DNA from 4 places in the Salinicoccus sp. RF5 genome. Region 1 is predicted to be linked to each of the others. Evidence: riboswitches for the same ligand, from Rfam matches in the RefSeq annotation. Region 1 holds a riboswitch; each other region holds the start of a gene.
What was found. A riboswitch is a leader RNA that binds a small molecule or an ion and turns the genes downstream of it on or off. The one in region 1 is predicted to bind S-adenosylmethionine.
Positions count from the first base shown of each region.

Region 2: another riboswitch for S-adenosylmethionine. It lies ahead of LLU09_RS02960 (methionine ABC transporter ATP-binding protein); the one in region 1 lies ahead of LLU09_RS00135 (5-methyltetrahydropteroyltriglutamate--homocysteine S-methyltransferase).
Region 3: another riboswitch for S-adenosylmethionine. It lies ahead of LLU09_RS05985 (methionine ABC transporter ATP-binding protein); the one in region 1 lies ahead of LLU09_RS00135 (5-methyltetrahydropteroyltriglutamate--homocysteine S-methyltransferase).
Region 4: another riboswitch for S-adenosylmethionine. It lies ahead of LLU09_RS08330 (LLM class flavin-dependent oxidoreductase); the one in region 1 lies ahead of LLU09_RS00135 (5-methyltetrahydropteroyltriglutamate--homocysteine S-methyltransferase).

Region 1 is NZ_JAJGRC010000001.1:3,644-7,248, forward strand. Features, by position in the region: gene LLU09_RS00130 (alpha/beta hydrolase family protein) at 1-773, shown strand, start outside; gene LLU09_RS00135 (5-methyltetrahydropteroyltriglutamate--homocysteine S-methyltransferase) at 807-1,907, opposite strand; SAM riboswitch class I at 1,993-2,089, opposite strand; gene LLU09_RS00140 (YgaP family membrane protein) at 2,155-2,403, opposite strand; gene LLU09_RS00145 (YceI family protein) at 2,722-3,252, shown strand; gene LLU09_RS00150 (HD domain-containing protein) at 3,569-3,605, shown strand, end outside.
Region 2 is NZ_JAJGRC010000001.1:537,860-541,464, reverse strand. Features, by position in the region: gene LLU09_RS02970 (ABC transporter ATP-binding protein) at 1-65, shown strand, start outside; gene LLU09_RS02965 (ABC transporter ATP-binding protein) at 62-1,810, shown strand; SAM riboswitch class I at 1,884-1,986, shown strand; gene LLU09_RS02960 (methionine ABC transporter ATP-binding protein) at 2,045-3,067, shown strand; gene LLU09_RS02955 (methionine ABC transporter permease) at 3,051-3,605, shown strand, end outside.
Region 3 is NZ_JAJGRC010000001.1:1,153,190-1,156,794, reverse strand. Features, by position in the region: gene LLU09_RS06005 (Spx/MgsR family RNA polymerase-binding regulatory protein) at 82-444, shown strand; gene gcvH (glycine cleavage system protein GcvH) at 507-887, shown strand; gene LLU09_RS05995 (toprim domain-containing protein) at 949-1,356, shown strand; gene LLU09_RS05990 (thioredoxin family protein) at 1,307-1,627, shown strand; SAM riboswitch class I at 1,665-1,763, shown strand; gene LLU09_RS05985 (methionine ABC transporter ATP-binding protein) at 1,866-2,885, shown strand; gene LLU09_RS05980 (methionine ABC transporter permease) at 2,882-3,574, shown strand.
Region 4 is NZ_JAJGRC010000002.1:283,150-286,754, reverse strand. Features, by position in the region: gene LLU09_RS08335 (sodium:solute symporter family transporter) at 1-406, opposite strand, end outside; gene LLU09_RS08330 (LLM class flavin-dependent oxidoreductase) at 427-1,806, opposite strand; SAM riboswitch class I at 1,890-1,990, opposite strand; gene LLU09_RS08325 (catalase) at 2,246-3,605, shown strand, end outside.

The DNA.
Region 1 (3,605 bases):
CGGAAGTTTCGTGGCGCTTATCATCCTATCATTCATTCGACGATCTGGAAGTGCCATATTTCATATATGAGACGGACCAGGAAGGGAAGAAGACTGTCATCCATATACATGGAGGTCCGGAATCGCAGGCCAGGCCGGAATTCAATGCGCTCTATTACCAGCTGAACAGGGCAGGTTACCAGGTCGTTGTGCCGAATATCAGGGGCAGCAAAGGCTATGGACGCAGCTATCTTGAAGCTGATGACAAGGAGAAGCGCCTGGATGCGATGAAGGATGTTATCGAACTGAGGCGTCATCTGGTGGAGGATGGAAGGGCTGAAGACTCCCGCATCTCGGTGATGGGCAGGAGCTATGGCGGGCTGATGACGCTTCTTCTGGTTACCCATCATCCCGAATTTTGGGCCTCTGCAGTAGATATCGTCGGCATCTCGCACCTCAGGACCTTCCTCGAACATACACCGCCGTGGAGAAGGGCGCTGCGTGCTGCAGAATACGGCTCGATAGAAGAATCAGGTGCGTTTCTGGACGACATCTCGCCCCTCTCGAGAAGTAAGGATATATCGGTGCCGCTGATGGTCTTCCACAGCCACCATGACGCCCGTGTCCCATACAGCGAATCGGTCCAGATGGTGGAGGCGATGAAGGAGAACGGACAGTATGTCGGGTTCACGGCATATGAAAATGAAGGGCATACCTACATGCATCAGGAGAACATCGATGACATGAACAGTAAGATACTCGAATTCTTCAACCGGACATTACAGCATCCATAAAAATAAGGCCTCAACGGGGCCTTATTTCTATTCTTACAGAAGTTTCTCTGCAAGCGATACGATATATTCAAGTTTCTTCCACTGGGCTTCTTCAGTAAGTTCATTGCCGTGGTGTGTAGAGGCGAAGCCGCATTGGGGACTCAGACAGAGCTGATCTTTGGAAACATATTTCGATGCTTCCGCAACCCGTTCCCTGATCACATCTTCATCCTCGAGCTCACCATGCTTTGAGGTGAACAGTCCAAGGACAACCCGCGGACCTTCTTTAGGAATGTAGGAGAGCGGTTCGAAGTCTCCGGAACGGTCATCGTCATATTCGAGGAAGAATCCGTCAACCTTCTCCTTGGCAAAGAGCACGGGGGCGATTTTGGCGTAGCTGCCCTCGAATGCCCATTTCGACCTGTAGTTCCCGCGGCAGAGATGTGTGGTGATGACCATGTCCTCAGGTTTCTGTTCGAGTACGCCGTTGAGCACCCTCAGTGCCAGATGAATCAGGGATTCCCTGTCATAGCCGCTGTCATTGAATGGAATCTCCGGCGCATTGAGCCCCGCAATGTATACATCATCGAACTGGAGGTAGCGGCACCCTGCATCATAGAACGCCTGTACCGTATCCTGATAGGCCTTGATGACATCCTTGGCATATGTTTCGACATCGGGATATATATCCTGGTTCCGGATGCCGGCATTGAACATCTGGTTCGGGCTTGGAATCGTCTGTTTAGGCACCGCCCGGTCGCCGACGATCTCCTTGAATTCGATGAAGTCCTTTATATGCGGGTGCTCTTTATTGAATGCGATTTTCCCTGTAACGCGTACATCATACCGCTCGGTCTCGATGCCGTCGAACTGGAACCCGGTATCTGGGACGTAGCCTTCCACGCCATCCAGGTGTTCAAGGAAATCGGTATGCCAGAAGCGCCTTCTGAATTCGCCGTCGGTGACCGCCTTGAGGCCCACTTCAATCTGCTTGTCGACCACTTTCCTGATCTCTTCGGTCTCGATCTCCCTCAGCTGTTCATAGGAGATTCTATCCTCCTGATGGTCCTTGCGCGCCCTATGTATGCTGTCGGGCCGCAGCAGGCTCCCCACGTGATCCGCCCTGAATGGTGCTTCGACTGCCGTTTTCGTCATGCTGATCCCTCTTTCCAATAATATTAATATAATAAAATCCCCAATTGTCCGAAGTGGATAAATTGGGGATGATCATCATCCATTCATCTCATCTTCGAGCAGTGCTCCTGGAATTAGCACGGTACCTGGGGTCCGCTGCTGAGGTTTCGTTGGGCCAGTCCCTCCGCCTCTCTCGATAAGAGTTCGATTATTATATTAAATAATACTTTAAAGTATAAAGAATTTTCTGTCAAGTGTACTCTTGATGTCATTCGAGGAGGTCTTCAAGCGCATTTTTCTCCTGGTTTATTTCCCCCGGCGTCCTGATGCCGAGACGGCGTATTACTGATAGGGACGGGCACCACCCCTGGATTGCATGCTGGAGCAGGAACGAACCGACGATTCCGGGAAGCAGATTCCACTTTCTGCTGACGGAGGCACCCAATATGCTGCCGATGATGACCAGGGTGCTGGCGTTCGCCTCCAGGACCCGTTCAGTGTTCCACTCCCTCTCCAATGCATCAATACGTTCTCTGATATCCTTTTCGTCTTTTGCCCGATAATGATCGATGCTGCGCTGAATGTCATCCTGTATCTCCCTATTGATATGTTCCGGTGTATGGTTATGGACCCTTCCGTCGTTGCCGCAACTATTGCCATTGAAGTTCCTCCTCTGACCATATTTGCAATTACTTCATTATTTCCCATAGAAGATGAAACGAAACAAATCCTCATCATTTATATATATTTAATAATTAACTTGCTTAAAGTAAGTAAGTGATGTAAAATATAATTATCTTGAATTAGAGATAATAATTATTGGAGGTTTTTGACGATGACAACGTTCGTAACAGATCCAGCCCACTCTGAAGTGGGATTCCAGGTAAAGCACATGATGGTATCAAAGGTGAAGGGGCACTTCGAAGATTTTCATTTTGAAGTAAAAACGAATAGTCTCGAAACTTTCGAGGACGCTGAAGTCCATGCAGAAATAGATGTAAACAGCATAAGCACCAAAAATGAAGACCGGGACGCACATTTGAAATCAGAGGATTTCTTCAATGTGGAAAAGAATCCGAAAATCACGTTCAAATCGAGTAATGTCAATAAGTCCGGGGATACTGTATCGGTGACAGGTGAGACGACGATGAACGGCATCACGAAGGAAATGACAATCGACCTCCAGTACAATGGCAAGGGGACAAACCCCTGGGGACAGGAAGTCCACGGCTTCGAAACCGAGTTCACGATCAACCGTGAAGCATTCGGACTGACATGGAACCAGCAGCTGGAAACAGGCGGTGTACTGGTGAGCAAGGATGTAAAGGCACAGCTGGAGCTCCAGTTCTCCGAAAAAAGTGAATAGGCATAGAAGATGAAGATATTTCTTGCAGACCGGTCTGAAGCCAACTATTGGCTCCAGACCGGTTTTTCATAGTGCGGAGGTCTATAGTGTAGTTTATTAAAAATAGAGGCATTGCTATAATTTATTGGAATATATAAAGAAGATGAACCATGCTTCCCATTATCGTAATATGGCTGATGCATATCAAAACGGGAGACGATGCTTTTGGCATGGATCCCGTTTTTTTATGGAACAACCGGACACCGCAATCATGATATAATAGCCGGTGAATGAACCAGTGCAGGTTCCAGCATGAAATTTAAAAGGAGTATGGATTATGGATCACCACAGCATCATCGAAGACGCAAAGGCAC
Region 2 (3,605 bases), 530 kb from region 1:
CCGCTTCAGATGGCTGGTACAGCCGGCAGAACGACTATTATCTGAAGGGGGGTGCATCGACATGAAGGAAATGAAAATATTAATGGGCTATGCCTTTAAGTTCCGAAGGCATTTCATCCTGGGGATATCGCTCATGGTGCTGATGGTCGGATTCGAACTGCTCGGGCCTTTTATTGCCATGCAGATCCTCGACCGTCATATACAGGATGGTACAGGGGAGATAGAAATGCTGCCGATCTACCAGCTCCTTGGCGTATTCCTCAGCATCAAGATGATGCACGCCATCTTCAGCTACCTGCAGGAAATCGTGCTGCAGAAATCGGGTGCCCTCGTAGTGCAGGACATCCGCAACGATGTCTTCCGGCATGTGCAGAAGCTGCCGATCCGCTACTTCGACGATCTGCCGGCCGGCAAGGTGGTTGCCCGAATCACGAATGATACGGAATCCATCCTGCATATGTTCTCAGAGGTGCTGCCGATGTTTCTGGTGAGCACTCTGACCATCGGCGGCATTACGGCAGTGACATTCTTCATCAACTTCTGGGCGGGACTTGCCATGCTCATGGTCATCCCTCTCGTCCTCATATGGATGGTGCTCTACAGGAAGTATTCGGAAGGGTACAATCATATGCGGCGGGAGCGGAACAGCGACATCAACGCCATGCTGAATGAGTCGATCAGCGGCATGCCGATCATCCAGACCTTCAACCGGGAATCCCAGGTGACGGAGGAGTTCAAAAATCTGAACGATGGCTATGTCAGAAGTTCGAACAGCCTGATCAGACTTGAAAGTGCCACTGGAGAGAACCTTATGGGGACCTTCCGTTCCCTGCTGTTCGCTGTGCTGGTCTATATATTCGCCTCCGCTTTCCTCGACGGGTCGGCAGCCCTGTCGGTCGGGACGATGTATATCCTGGTCGACTATATTACACGCTACTTCAACCCGTTGTTCGAGATCATCCGCCAATTGGATATATATGAACAGGCGCGGGTGGCAGCGCTCAAAGTGTTCGAACTGCTGGATGCTCAGGCAGAAGAGGATGACACGGGTGTGCTTGGCGAATTTGATGGACATATCGCCTTCGAACGGGTTGGTTTTTCATATGACGGCAAAAATCAGATGCTTGAGGACATCAATATGGAAGTATCACCGGGAGAGACGGTGGCACTTGTCGGCCATACAGGGTCCGGCAAAAGTTCGATCATCAACCTGCTGATGCGGTTCTATGACCCGACCGGGGGCACCATACGGTTCGATGGCAGGGATATCCGAACCATCGGCAAGCAGTCTTTGAGGCAGTACATGTCGATTGTGCTCCAGGATCCCTTCATCTACAGCGGGACGCTGCTGTTCAACCTCAGGCTGAACAATACCGATATTACGAAAGCGGAGGCAGAGGCGGCGCTCGTGAGTGTGGGTGGAGCTGAAATGCTCTCCAGGCTGCCGGATGGCGTGCATACAGAACTTGCAGAACGCGGTTCGACACTGTCCCTTGGGGAACGGCAGCTGATTTCATTCGCACGTGCCTTGGTGTTCGATCCGAAGGTGCTCGTACTGGATGAGGCGACAAGCAACATCGATTCGGAGACGGAGCAGATGATCCAGCATGCCATGAAGGTCGTAAGCCGGAATCGGACGACATTCATCATTGCACACAGACTCTCGACGATCCAGCATGCAGATCAGATCCTCCTGCTTGATGCCGGACGTATTGTCGAGCGGGGCAGTCATGAGGCCCTCCTCAAATCGGGCGGAGAATACGCCAAGATGTACACCATGCAGGTGGCCCATGTATCCGGAGTGGAATAACTGTGGGAGAAAATATTTTGAAATTTGACTTTTCTCCCACATTAATGTAGAGTGATGAGCATTCAATTGAATACTTTTATCCAGAGAAGTGGAGGGATTGGGCCCTGTGAAGCTTCAGCAACAGGCCGTAAGGCACTGTGCTAAATCCCGCAAGCCGCAGGCTTGGCAGATAAACGATCGAAGCCATTTGCCTTTGGGCAGGTGGCTTTTCATTTTTAGGAAGGAAGTGGTGGAATGGCAATTGTGCTTGAAGATGTGTCGAAGACATATGAGGTCAAGGGGAAGAGGATCGAGGCTTTGAAAAAACTTTCCCTGACGATAGAGGAAGGGGAGATATTTGGACTGATCGGCTTTAGCGGGGCAGGGAAGAGTACGCTGCTCAGACTGATCAATCTGCTTGAGGCACCGAGTTCCGGCAAAGTGAACGTGAACGGGACTGAGCTTGGAAGTCTGACGGGGGAGGACCTCAGAATCCGCCGGCAGAAAATCGGCATGATCTTTCAGCAGTTCAATCTGATCGAATCGAAGACGGTCTATCAGAATATTGAATTCGTTCTTAAGGCAAGCAAGTATGACAAAAAGAAAACGCGGGGACGGATCGAGGAACTTCTCGACCTTGTCGGACTCGGCGACAAGGCGGACAGCTATCCGAAAAATCTGAGCGGCGGCCAGAAGCAGCGTGTCGGCATCGCACGGGCCCTTGCGAACCATCCGGATGTCCTGCTGTGCGATGAAGCGACCAGTGCACTAGACCCCGATACGACGAAGACCATCCTGAAACTTCTGAAGCGGATCAATAGGGAGCTTGGCATCACAATCGTCTTGATCACCCATGAAATGGAAGTCATAAAGGAAGTTGCAGACCGTGTCGGCGTCATGACGGAAGGTGAAGTTGTAGAGATCGATGACGTCTACAGCATATTCAGCCATCCGAAGCATGATGTGACGAGGGGCTTCGTACAGGATATATATGATTTTGTCATCCCTTCCCATATCGAGGTGAACGATCGTTCCGAAGTGATTACGATCAAATTCCTCAACGAGCATGCTGAGGCGAACTATGTGAACCAGCTCTACCGCCATTTTGAATGTGACATCAGCATTCTGAACGGACGCATCGAATACATACATGATATGCCTCTCGGCTTCCTGATGCTCCACATCAAGGGCGAACCGGACGAAATAGCGCGTCTGAAAAGCTTCATCGATGAATCCAAAGGAATAGAAAGGGCTGAAATCTATGCAGAGATTGACTGAGATTGCACCGCTCCTTTACCGTGCACTGCTTGAGACGACACTGATGGTTTCCATCTCCATCTTCTTTGCGGTGCTGCTCGGGCTGCCGCTCGGCATACTGCTCTATATCACGGCGAATCCGCTGCTGTTTCGGATAAAGCCTTTAAACCAGTTTCTGGGCGCAGTGACCAACGTCATCCGCTCATTCCCATTCATCATACTGATCGTCGCAATCATGCCGATTGCGACATGGCTGACGAACAGTTCGCATGGTCCTGTATTTGCGAGCGTGGCGTTGTCGCTCGCAGCCATCCCGCTGTTTGCACGGCTTGTTGAAACAAGCTTCAACGGCGTCAATACGGGTGTCATTGAGGCGAGCATCGCCGGTGGTGCCTCCCTATGGCTGATCGTGACGGACGTCCTGATTCCGGAATCGAAACGCGGGATCACCCAGGCGATTACGCTGACGATCATCTCCATCGTCGCATTCAGTGCAACGGCGGGGGTGGTCGGCGGGGGCGGCATCGGCGACCTTGCCATCAGATATGGCTATTACCGC
Region 3 (3,605 bases), 1.1 Mb from region 1:
GAAACGGACAATCCGGTTCCGCTTGCAATGGGTGTTTATTTGCAAGTATATTATGTGTAGAAAACCTTCTGGAGGTAATGGATGATTACATTATATGAATACCCGAAATGCACGACTTGCCGTAAAGGGAAGAAGTTCCTGCAGGAAAATGATGTCGCTTTCGAGAGCATCGATATGGTGAAGCAGCCGCCGGCAGCCGCCACACTGGCCGAGATGGTGGATCGCTCGGGGAAGGATGTAGATGAATTCTTCAACAAGCGCGGCAAAAGATTCAAGGAACTGGAACTCAAGGAACGCCTGGATGAAATGACTAAAGAGGAGAAGCTCGAACTGCTTTCTACAGATGGCATGCTGATCAGACGTCCCCTCCTTTATGACGGCTCAGGTGTCACTCTTGGCTTCAAAGAGGACGAATACAAACAATTTATGAACGCTGAGAATTAGGCTTGCCTAAATAGTGCGAACTATGAGATTATATATGTGTATAAGAAAAGGAGGTTTTTGTCGTGGCAACACCAAAAGAATATAAGTATTCAGAAGATCATGAATGGATCAAATTTGAAGATGGCAAAGCGACTATCGGCATCACAGAATTCGCTCAATCCGAGCTCGGTGATATCGTATTCGTGGAGCTGCCTGCTGAAGGCGATGAAATCACTACCGGAGAATCATTCGGCAGTGTAGAATCCGTAAAGACGGTATCAGAGCTGTATGCACCGCTCAGCGGTACGGTAGTGGAAATCAATGAAGAGCTTGAGGATAGCCCTGAGCTTGTCAACGAATCTCCGTATGAAGAAGCATGGATGATCGTCATTGAACTGTCTGACGAATCACAGCTTGATAAACTGATGGATGCAGATGCCTACGATGAAATGGTGGATGCATAGAACCTGAAACTCTGGACTCTGTCTGGAGTTTTTTTAAAATATCATACCAGGGGTGATGGCAGTGTATTTTTCCGATAAAGTGCTCATTGTCGAAGGAAAGACGGATAAGCGGCGTATCGAAGAAGTATTGATAGAACCTGTACAGATCATATGCACCCATGGTACAATGGGAATCTCAAAATTGGATGAGATTCTCGATGAGCTGAATGGCTCCGACATCTATATCCTCTCCGATGCGGATAAAGAAGGCAGAAACATCAGGAAATGGTTCAAAAAACATCTGAGTGAAAGTACTCATATATATATTGATCCGAAGTTCGGTGAAGTGGGCCGCTGCCCACGTGACTACCTGGCAAACCTCCTTATGAGACACGATTTCTACGTAGATACAAGTCTGATCATGAAAGGTAAGTTCGGCAATGATGAAAGAATCAAGGACAATCGATATTACGAGCCGTATTCAATCTGAGGAAACATTCATACTCTATGGATATGCACCGATATGCGCCAACTGCCAGATTGCAGAACGCATGCTCGATATCGTTTCTGAGACGAAGGGGTTCTCCTATACTTCGATAGATCTGAATTATCATAAGGATCTTATTGAGGCCTACGAGGTCAGATCGGCACCTGCACTGCTGTTGTTCAGGGATGGCAGGCTCGTCCGTGAAGTTTACGCCTTCCAGTCCGTGCTCCATCTGTCGGAAGTCTTCGATGACTTCCTTGTTGACGGACAGTGATGCGGATGATAATATTATTGACAATCTAATAATACAACTCTTATCCAGAGTGGTGGAGGGAAGTGCCCGACGAAACCACGGCAACCGTCTTTATGACAAGGTGCCAATTCACTGATCAATCGATCGAAGATGAGAGGCTTATGGATAAAACCGGTGCCTGCTCAACTTTTGAGCAGGCTCTTTGTTTATCACGAGGAAAATGTTCGACTTTTCCAATATATAGGTCAGGGTGAAACATATGATTGATATAAAGAAGGCAACGAAAATATTCAAGACGAAGAACAATACAATCCAGGCTGTGGATGATGTCAATCTCCATATCAGGGAAGGGGAGATATTCGGTGTCATCGGCTATTCAGGTGCAGGGAAATCCACACTGATCAGGATGCTGAATGGCCTGGAACAGCCCTCTTCAGGGGAAGTGGTGATCGGTGACGATATCATCAGTGCCATGGGCCGGGCGGACCTGCTCAAGAAACGGCAGAAGGTCTCAATGATCTTCCAGCACTTCAACCTGCTCTGGTCCCGGACGGTAGCCGAGAACATCAGCTTCCCATTGGAGATAGCCGGCATACCGAAGAAGGAGCGTGCGCGCCGTGTAGCCGAGCTCGTGGATCTCGTCGGTCTCACGGGGCGCGAAGACAACTACCCAAGCCAGCTCTCCGGTGGTCAGAAGCAGCGGGTCGGCATTGCACGGGCACTCTCCAACAGGCCGGAAGTGCTTCTGTGTGATGAAGCGACGAGTGCGCTTGATCCCGAAACGACCGACGAGGTGCTCGATCTGCTGGTGAAGATACGTGATGAGATGGACCTCACCATCGTCCTCATCACCCATGAGATGCATGTCATCCGCAAAATATGCGATCGTGCGGCAGTGATGGAGAACGGTCGCGTCGTGGAGACGGGGCCGGTGATCAAACTGTTCCAGAACCCCGAGCACGGTGTGACGAAACGCTTCGTCAAGGACGACATCAACGATGAGGAGACGGCATTGTCATTCGAGGAGGTCAGGGAGATGTTCCCGACATCGAAGATACTCAAGCTCGGCTTCGTCGGTTCCCAGTCGAAAGCACCGATCGTCTCTCAGGTCGTCAAGAAGTATAACCTTGACCTGAACATCCTCTCGGGGAACATAAAGCGGACGAACAATGAATCATACGGCCACCTCTATGTTGCGATCGAAATTGATGACGCCGACCTTGAGGGCTTGAGGCAGGAACTGGCTGAACATGCTGTAACAGTGGAGGTGGAAGGATGAGCGAGTTCATCAATGCCTTCGCCGAAATGTTCTCATTCGAAAATGTCAAATGGGATGATGTACTGACGGCGACGAATGAAACCCTCTACATGACCGTCATCTCCACCGTATTCACATTCATATTCGGACTGGTCCTCGGCATCATCCTGTTCCTGTCGTCGAAAAGCGAACATGCAGCCAGCGCGCCCGTCTACGGCGTCACTGCATTCCTCGTCAATCTGTTCCGTGCGATACCATTCATCATACTGATCATCCTCCTCATCCCATTCACGAAAGTGCTGATGGGCACCATCATGGGGTCACAGGGGGCGCTGCCGGCACTGATCATCGGGGCGTCACCCTTCTATGCACGCCTGGTCGAGATAGGGCTTAAAGAGATTGATAAAGGTGTCATTGAAGCAGCTGAATCCATGGGCGCCAATACATGGACGATCATCTGGAAGGTGCTGCTTCCGGAATCTCTGCCGGCACTCATCTCAGGTATCACCGTCACCGCAATCATGCTTGTCGGATCCACAGCAATCGCCGGCGTCATCGGTGCAGGCGGCCTCGGCAACCTTGCATACATGGTAGGATTCACAAGAAACCAGAGTGATGTCACCCTGGTCGCAACTGTAGTAATACTGGTTATCGTCTTCATCATCCAGATTCTGGGTGACTTGACTGCGAAAGCGGTCGATAAGCGGTAATCTTCAATATAAAAATCAATCAGGAAAGAGG
Region 4 (3,605 bases), on a different contig from region 1:
ATATGTTGAACAGCAGGATGAGGGCCGTCCCCACCCGCAGGATGTCGCTTTTATAGAAATCCCCAAGCCAGTCCGGCAGGGAAAGGGACTTCTGCTTCGTATTCAGCTTACGCACCTTCTTGGCCACCATAAGGACACCAACCGGCCCGCCTGCAATGATAGCCAGGAACAGCCAGAGGTTGGACAGCCCCCATTCATGGGACCACCCCGGATACCCGAGGAAGGTTGCTGCACTCAAATACGTTGCGGCGAAGGAGAAGCCCAGTACATATGGACCAAGCTTGCCGCCGCCTGTCGCAAAATCACCGATGGTCTTCATTTTTCTTGAACTCAGATAGCCGACCGCAAGCATCAGCAGAAGGAATGCCGAAAAGCCGATCCAAGTATATAAAGTTATCTGTTCCATATGTGTCTCCTTTCCCTACCCTAGTGCCACTGCCCGGCAAGGCTTGGCCTCTTTGCGGGATGATTGTCTGCAAGATGTTTCCTTCCTTTTCCGAACATGTTCTCCCTGAGCGTCTCCCCTTCATATTCCGTGCGGTAGATGCCGCGCGCCTGCAGTTCAGGGACGACAAGGTCGACGAACTCCTCGAACGTGCCCGGCGAATAGGTCTGGGCGATGTTGAAGCCATCCGCATCGCCCTCTATGGCCCACTCTTCAATCCGGTCCGCAATCTGTGCCGGCGTACCGATGAACTTCACCGTCCCATTGCCGAGTCCGTGGTTCTTGATTGCTTCCCGCAATGTCCATTTGCGGTTCGGATCCTTCGTATACATGTCGAGGTTCCCCTGCACCGCTTCCGTCTCAATGTCTTCGATATACTGGTCCGGATCATACTGAGAGAAGTCGATGCCCGTATGGCCGGACAGGAGGGATGCCGTGCCTTCATAGCTCACACTGTCCTGGAGTGCTTCATACTTCTCGTAGGCTGCCGCCTCGGTCTCCCCGATGATCGGCAGGATCATCGGAAACACTTTGACGTCATCTGCATTCCTGCCCTGGGCCACCGTACGCTCCCTGATATCCTTCACGTAGGCCGCCAGCGCCTCGAGCGAATGGTTCTTCGTGAAGACCGCTTCTGCATGCTTCGCTGCAAAGTCGCGTCCCTTTGGCGATGCACCCGCCTGGAAGAGCACTGGCGTCCTCTGGGGTGAAGGTTCCACAAGGTGGGGTCCGGGCACATTGAAGAATTCACCGCGGTGGTTGATCATGTGCACCTTATCCGGATCGGCAAAAGTATCCTTCTCCCTATCATGTTGGACGGCATCCGCCTCCCAGCTGTCCTCCCAGAGCTTGTACACGACTTCGAGGAACTCATCTGCCCGGTTATAGCGCATCTCCTTCGGCAGACGCTGTTCAAGCCCCATATTCACCGCCTCGCTCTCAAGGTATGAAGTCACGACATTCCATGCGACCCGCCCTTCCGTCAGATGATCCAGCGTCGACAGCTGGCGGGCCAATGAATAGGGTTGTGCGTATGTAGTCGAAATCGTCGGTGCGAACCCGAGGTGCTTCGTGACGGCCGCCATGGCAGGAATCACAAGTGTCGGGTCATGGGCGGGAAGCTGTACGGCATGCTTCGCCGCTGCATCATGGCTGTTGCCGTAGACGCTGTATGTGCCGAGAACATCCGCAATGAAGAGCGCATCGAATTTACCGCGTTCCAGAGTCTTTGCTGTACCGGTCCAATAGTCCAGGCGGTTGTGGCGAGTCCCCTGGTCCTTTTCATGCTTCCAGAGTCCTGTAGAATGCGGTGATGGCGAATTTTGGATGAAACCGTTGAGATGAATCTGTTTTTTTGACATGTACATACCTCCGTTTTTGATATTGAAAAGCCCCTGCTTCTTGTAGATAAGAAGAGGGGCTTTATTTATAAAATAGAACTCTCTTCTCATCTTCTAGCAAATCGCTACTGGAATTGGCACAGTTCACATACGGTCTGTTGCCGAGGCTTCAAAGGGCCAGTCCCTCCACCTCTCTGGATAAGAATTTTCTGAATTATTAAGTTATGTTGACTAATATATCCCATGCCTGAATCAAAGTCAACACTAAACCTTATTTTTTTAGTAGGAATTATATTCAATAGATATTCCATGCCTATGATTTGATTTCAGAATATTACGTTACTATAATTGTAGATGTACAAATTGGGAGCAGTATAAACTGCGGACTGTTCTGATTGATATTTCCCAAGCATCATCTTTCCGTAATTGGTCAAGAACTATATTATAGGAGGTTTTGGTTTTGGCAGATAAGAACTATCAGAAAGAAAATGAGATTCCACGAGAAAAAGAGGCGGAACGCGATACGCTGACGACCCGGCAGGGCCGGCCCGTCACAGATAACCAGAACTTGCGCACCATCGGCGACCGGGGGCCGGCGACGATGGAGAACTACCATTTCCTTGAAAAGATGTCGCACTTCGACCGGGAAGAAGTGCCGGAACGCGTAGTGCACGCACGAGGCACCGGTGCATTCGGCTACTTTGAAACATACGGCAAAGTCGGTGATGAACCGGTGGAAAAGTACACACGCGCCAAAGTATTTTCCGGCGAAGGCAAGAAGACGCCGCTCATGGTACGCTTCTCCACTGTCGCAGGTGCCAAGGACTCTCCGGAAACGGAACGGGATCCACGGGGCTTCGCTGTAAAAATGTATACGGAGGACGGCAACTGGGACCTCGTCGGCAACAATCTGAAGATCTTCTTCATCCGTGATGCCATGAAGTTCCCGGATATGATCCACGCCTTCAAGGCAGATCCTGTATCCAATGTGCCCGATCCGACACGGATGTTCGATTTCGTCTCCCGTTCTCCGGAAGCGACGCACATGATCACATTCCTGTTCTCGCCCTGGGGCATCCCTGCCTCCTACCGGCATATGCAGGGTTCCGGCGTCAACACGTACAAGTGGGTGAATGACAAAGGGGAAGCGGTCCTCGTCAAATACCACTGGGAGCCGAAACAGGGCATCCGCAACCTGACACAGGAAGAAGCGCACGATATCCAGTCCCAGAATGTCGCCCATGCGACACAGGACCTCTACACCGCGATCGAACGCGGCAACTATCCTGAATGGGAACTGTTCGTTCAGATTATGGAGGATGACTATCATGAAGAACTGGACTTCGATCCACTCGATGATACGAAACTCTGGCCTGAGGACAAGTTCCCTTGGAAGCCGGTCGGACGCATGGTGCTTAATGAAAATCCGACGGACTTCCACGCCCAGATCGAACAGGCGTCATTCGGTACCGGTGTACTCGTCGACGGCATGGATTTCTCCGACGACAAGATGCTGATCGGCCGTACATTCTCCTACTCCGATACGCAGCGCTACCGTGTCGGTGCCAACTATCTGCAGGTGCCTGTCAACAGGCCGAAGACCAACGTACGCACAAACCAGCACCGCGGACAGCTCGACCATCGTGATCCGAGCGAAGGCAGCAGGGATCCGAGCATCAACTATGAACCATCCATGACCGGCGGTCTCGAGGAGGCGCCTGAAGAGGCACCACAGCATCAGCCGACATACAACGCTGCGGCGATGACGAAGCCGATCGACCGTCCGAACAACTACGGCCAGGCCGGTGAGACGTACCGTG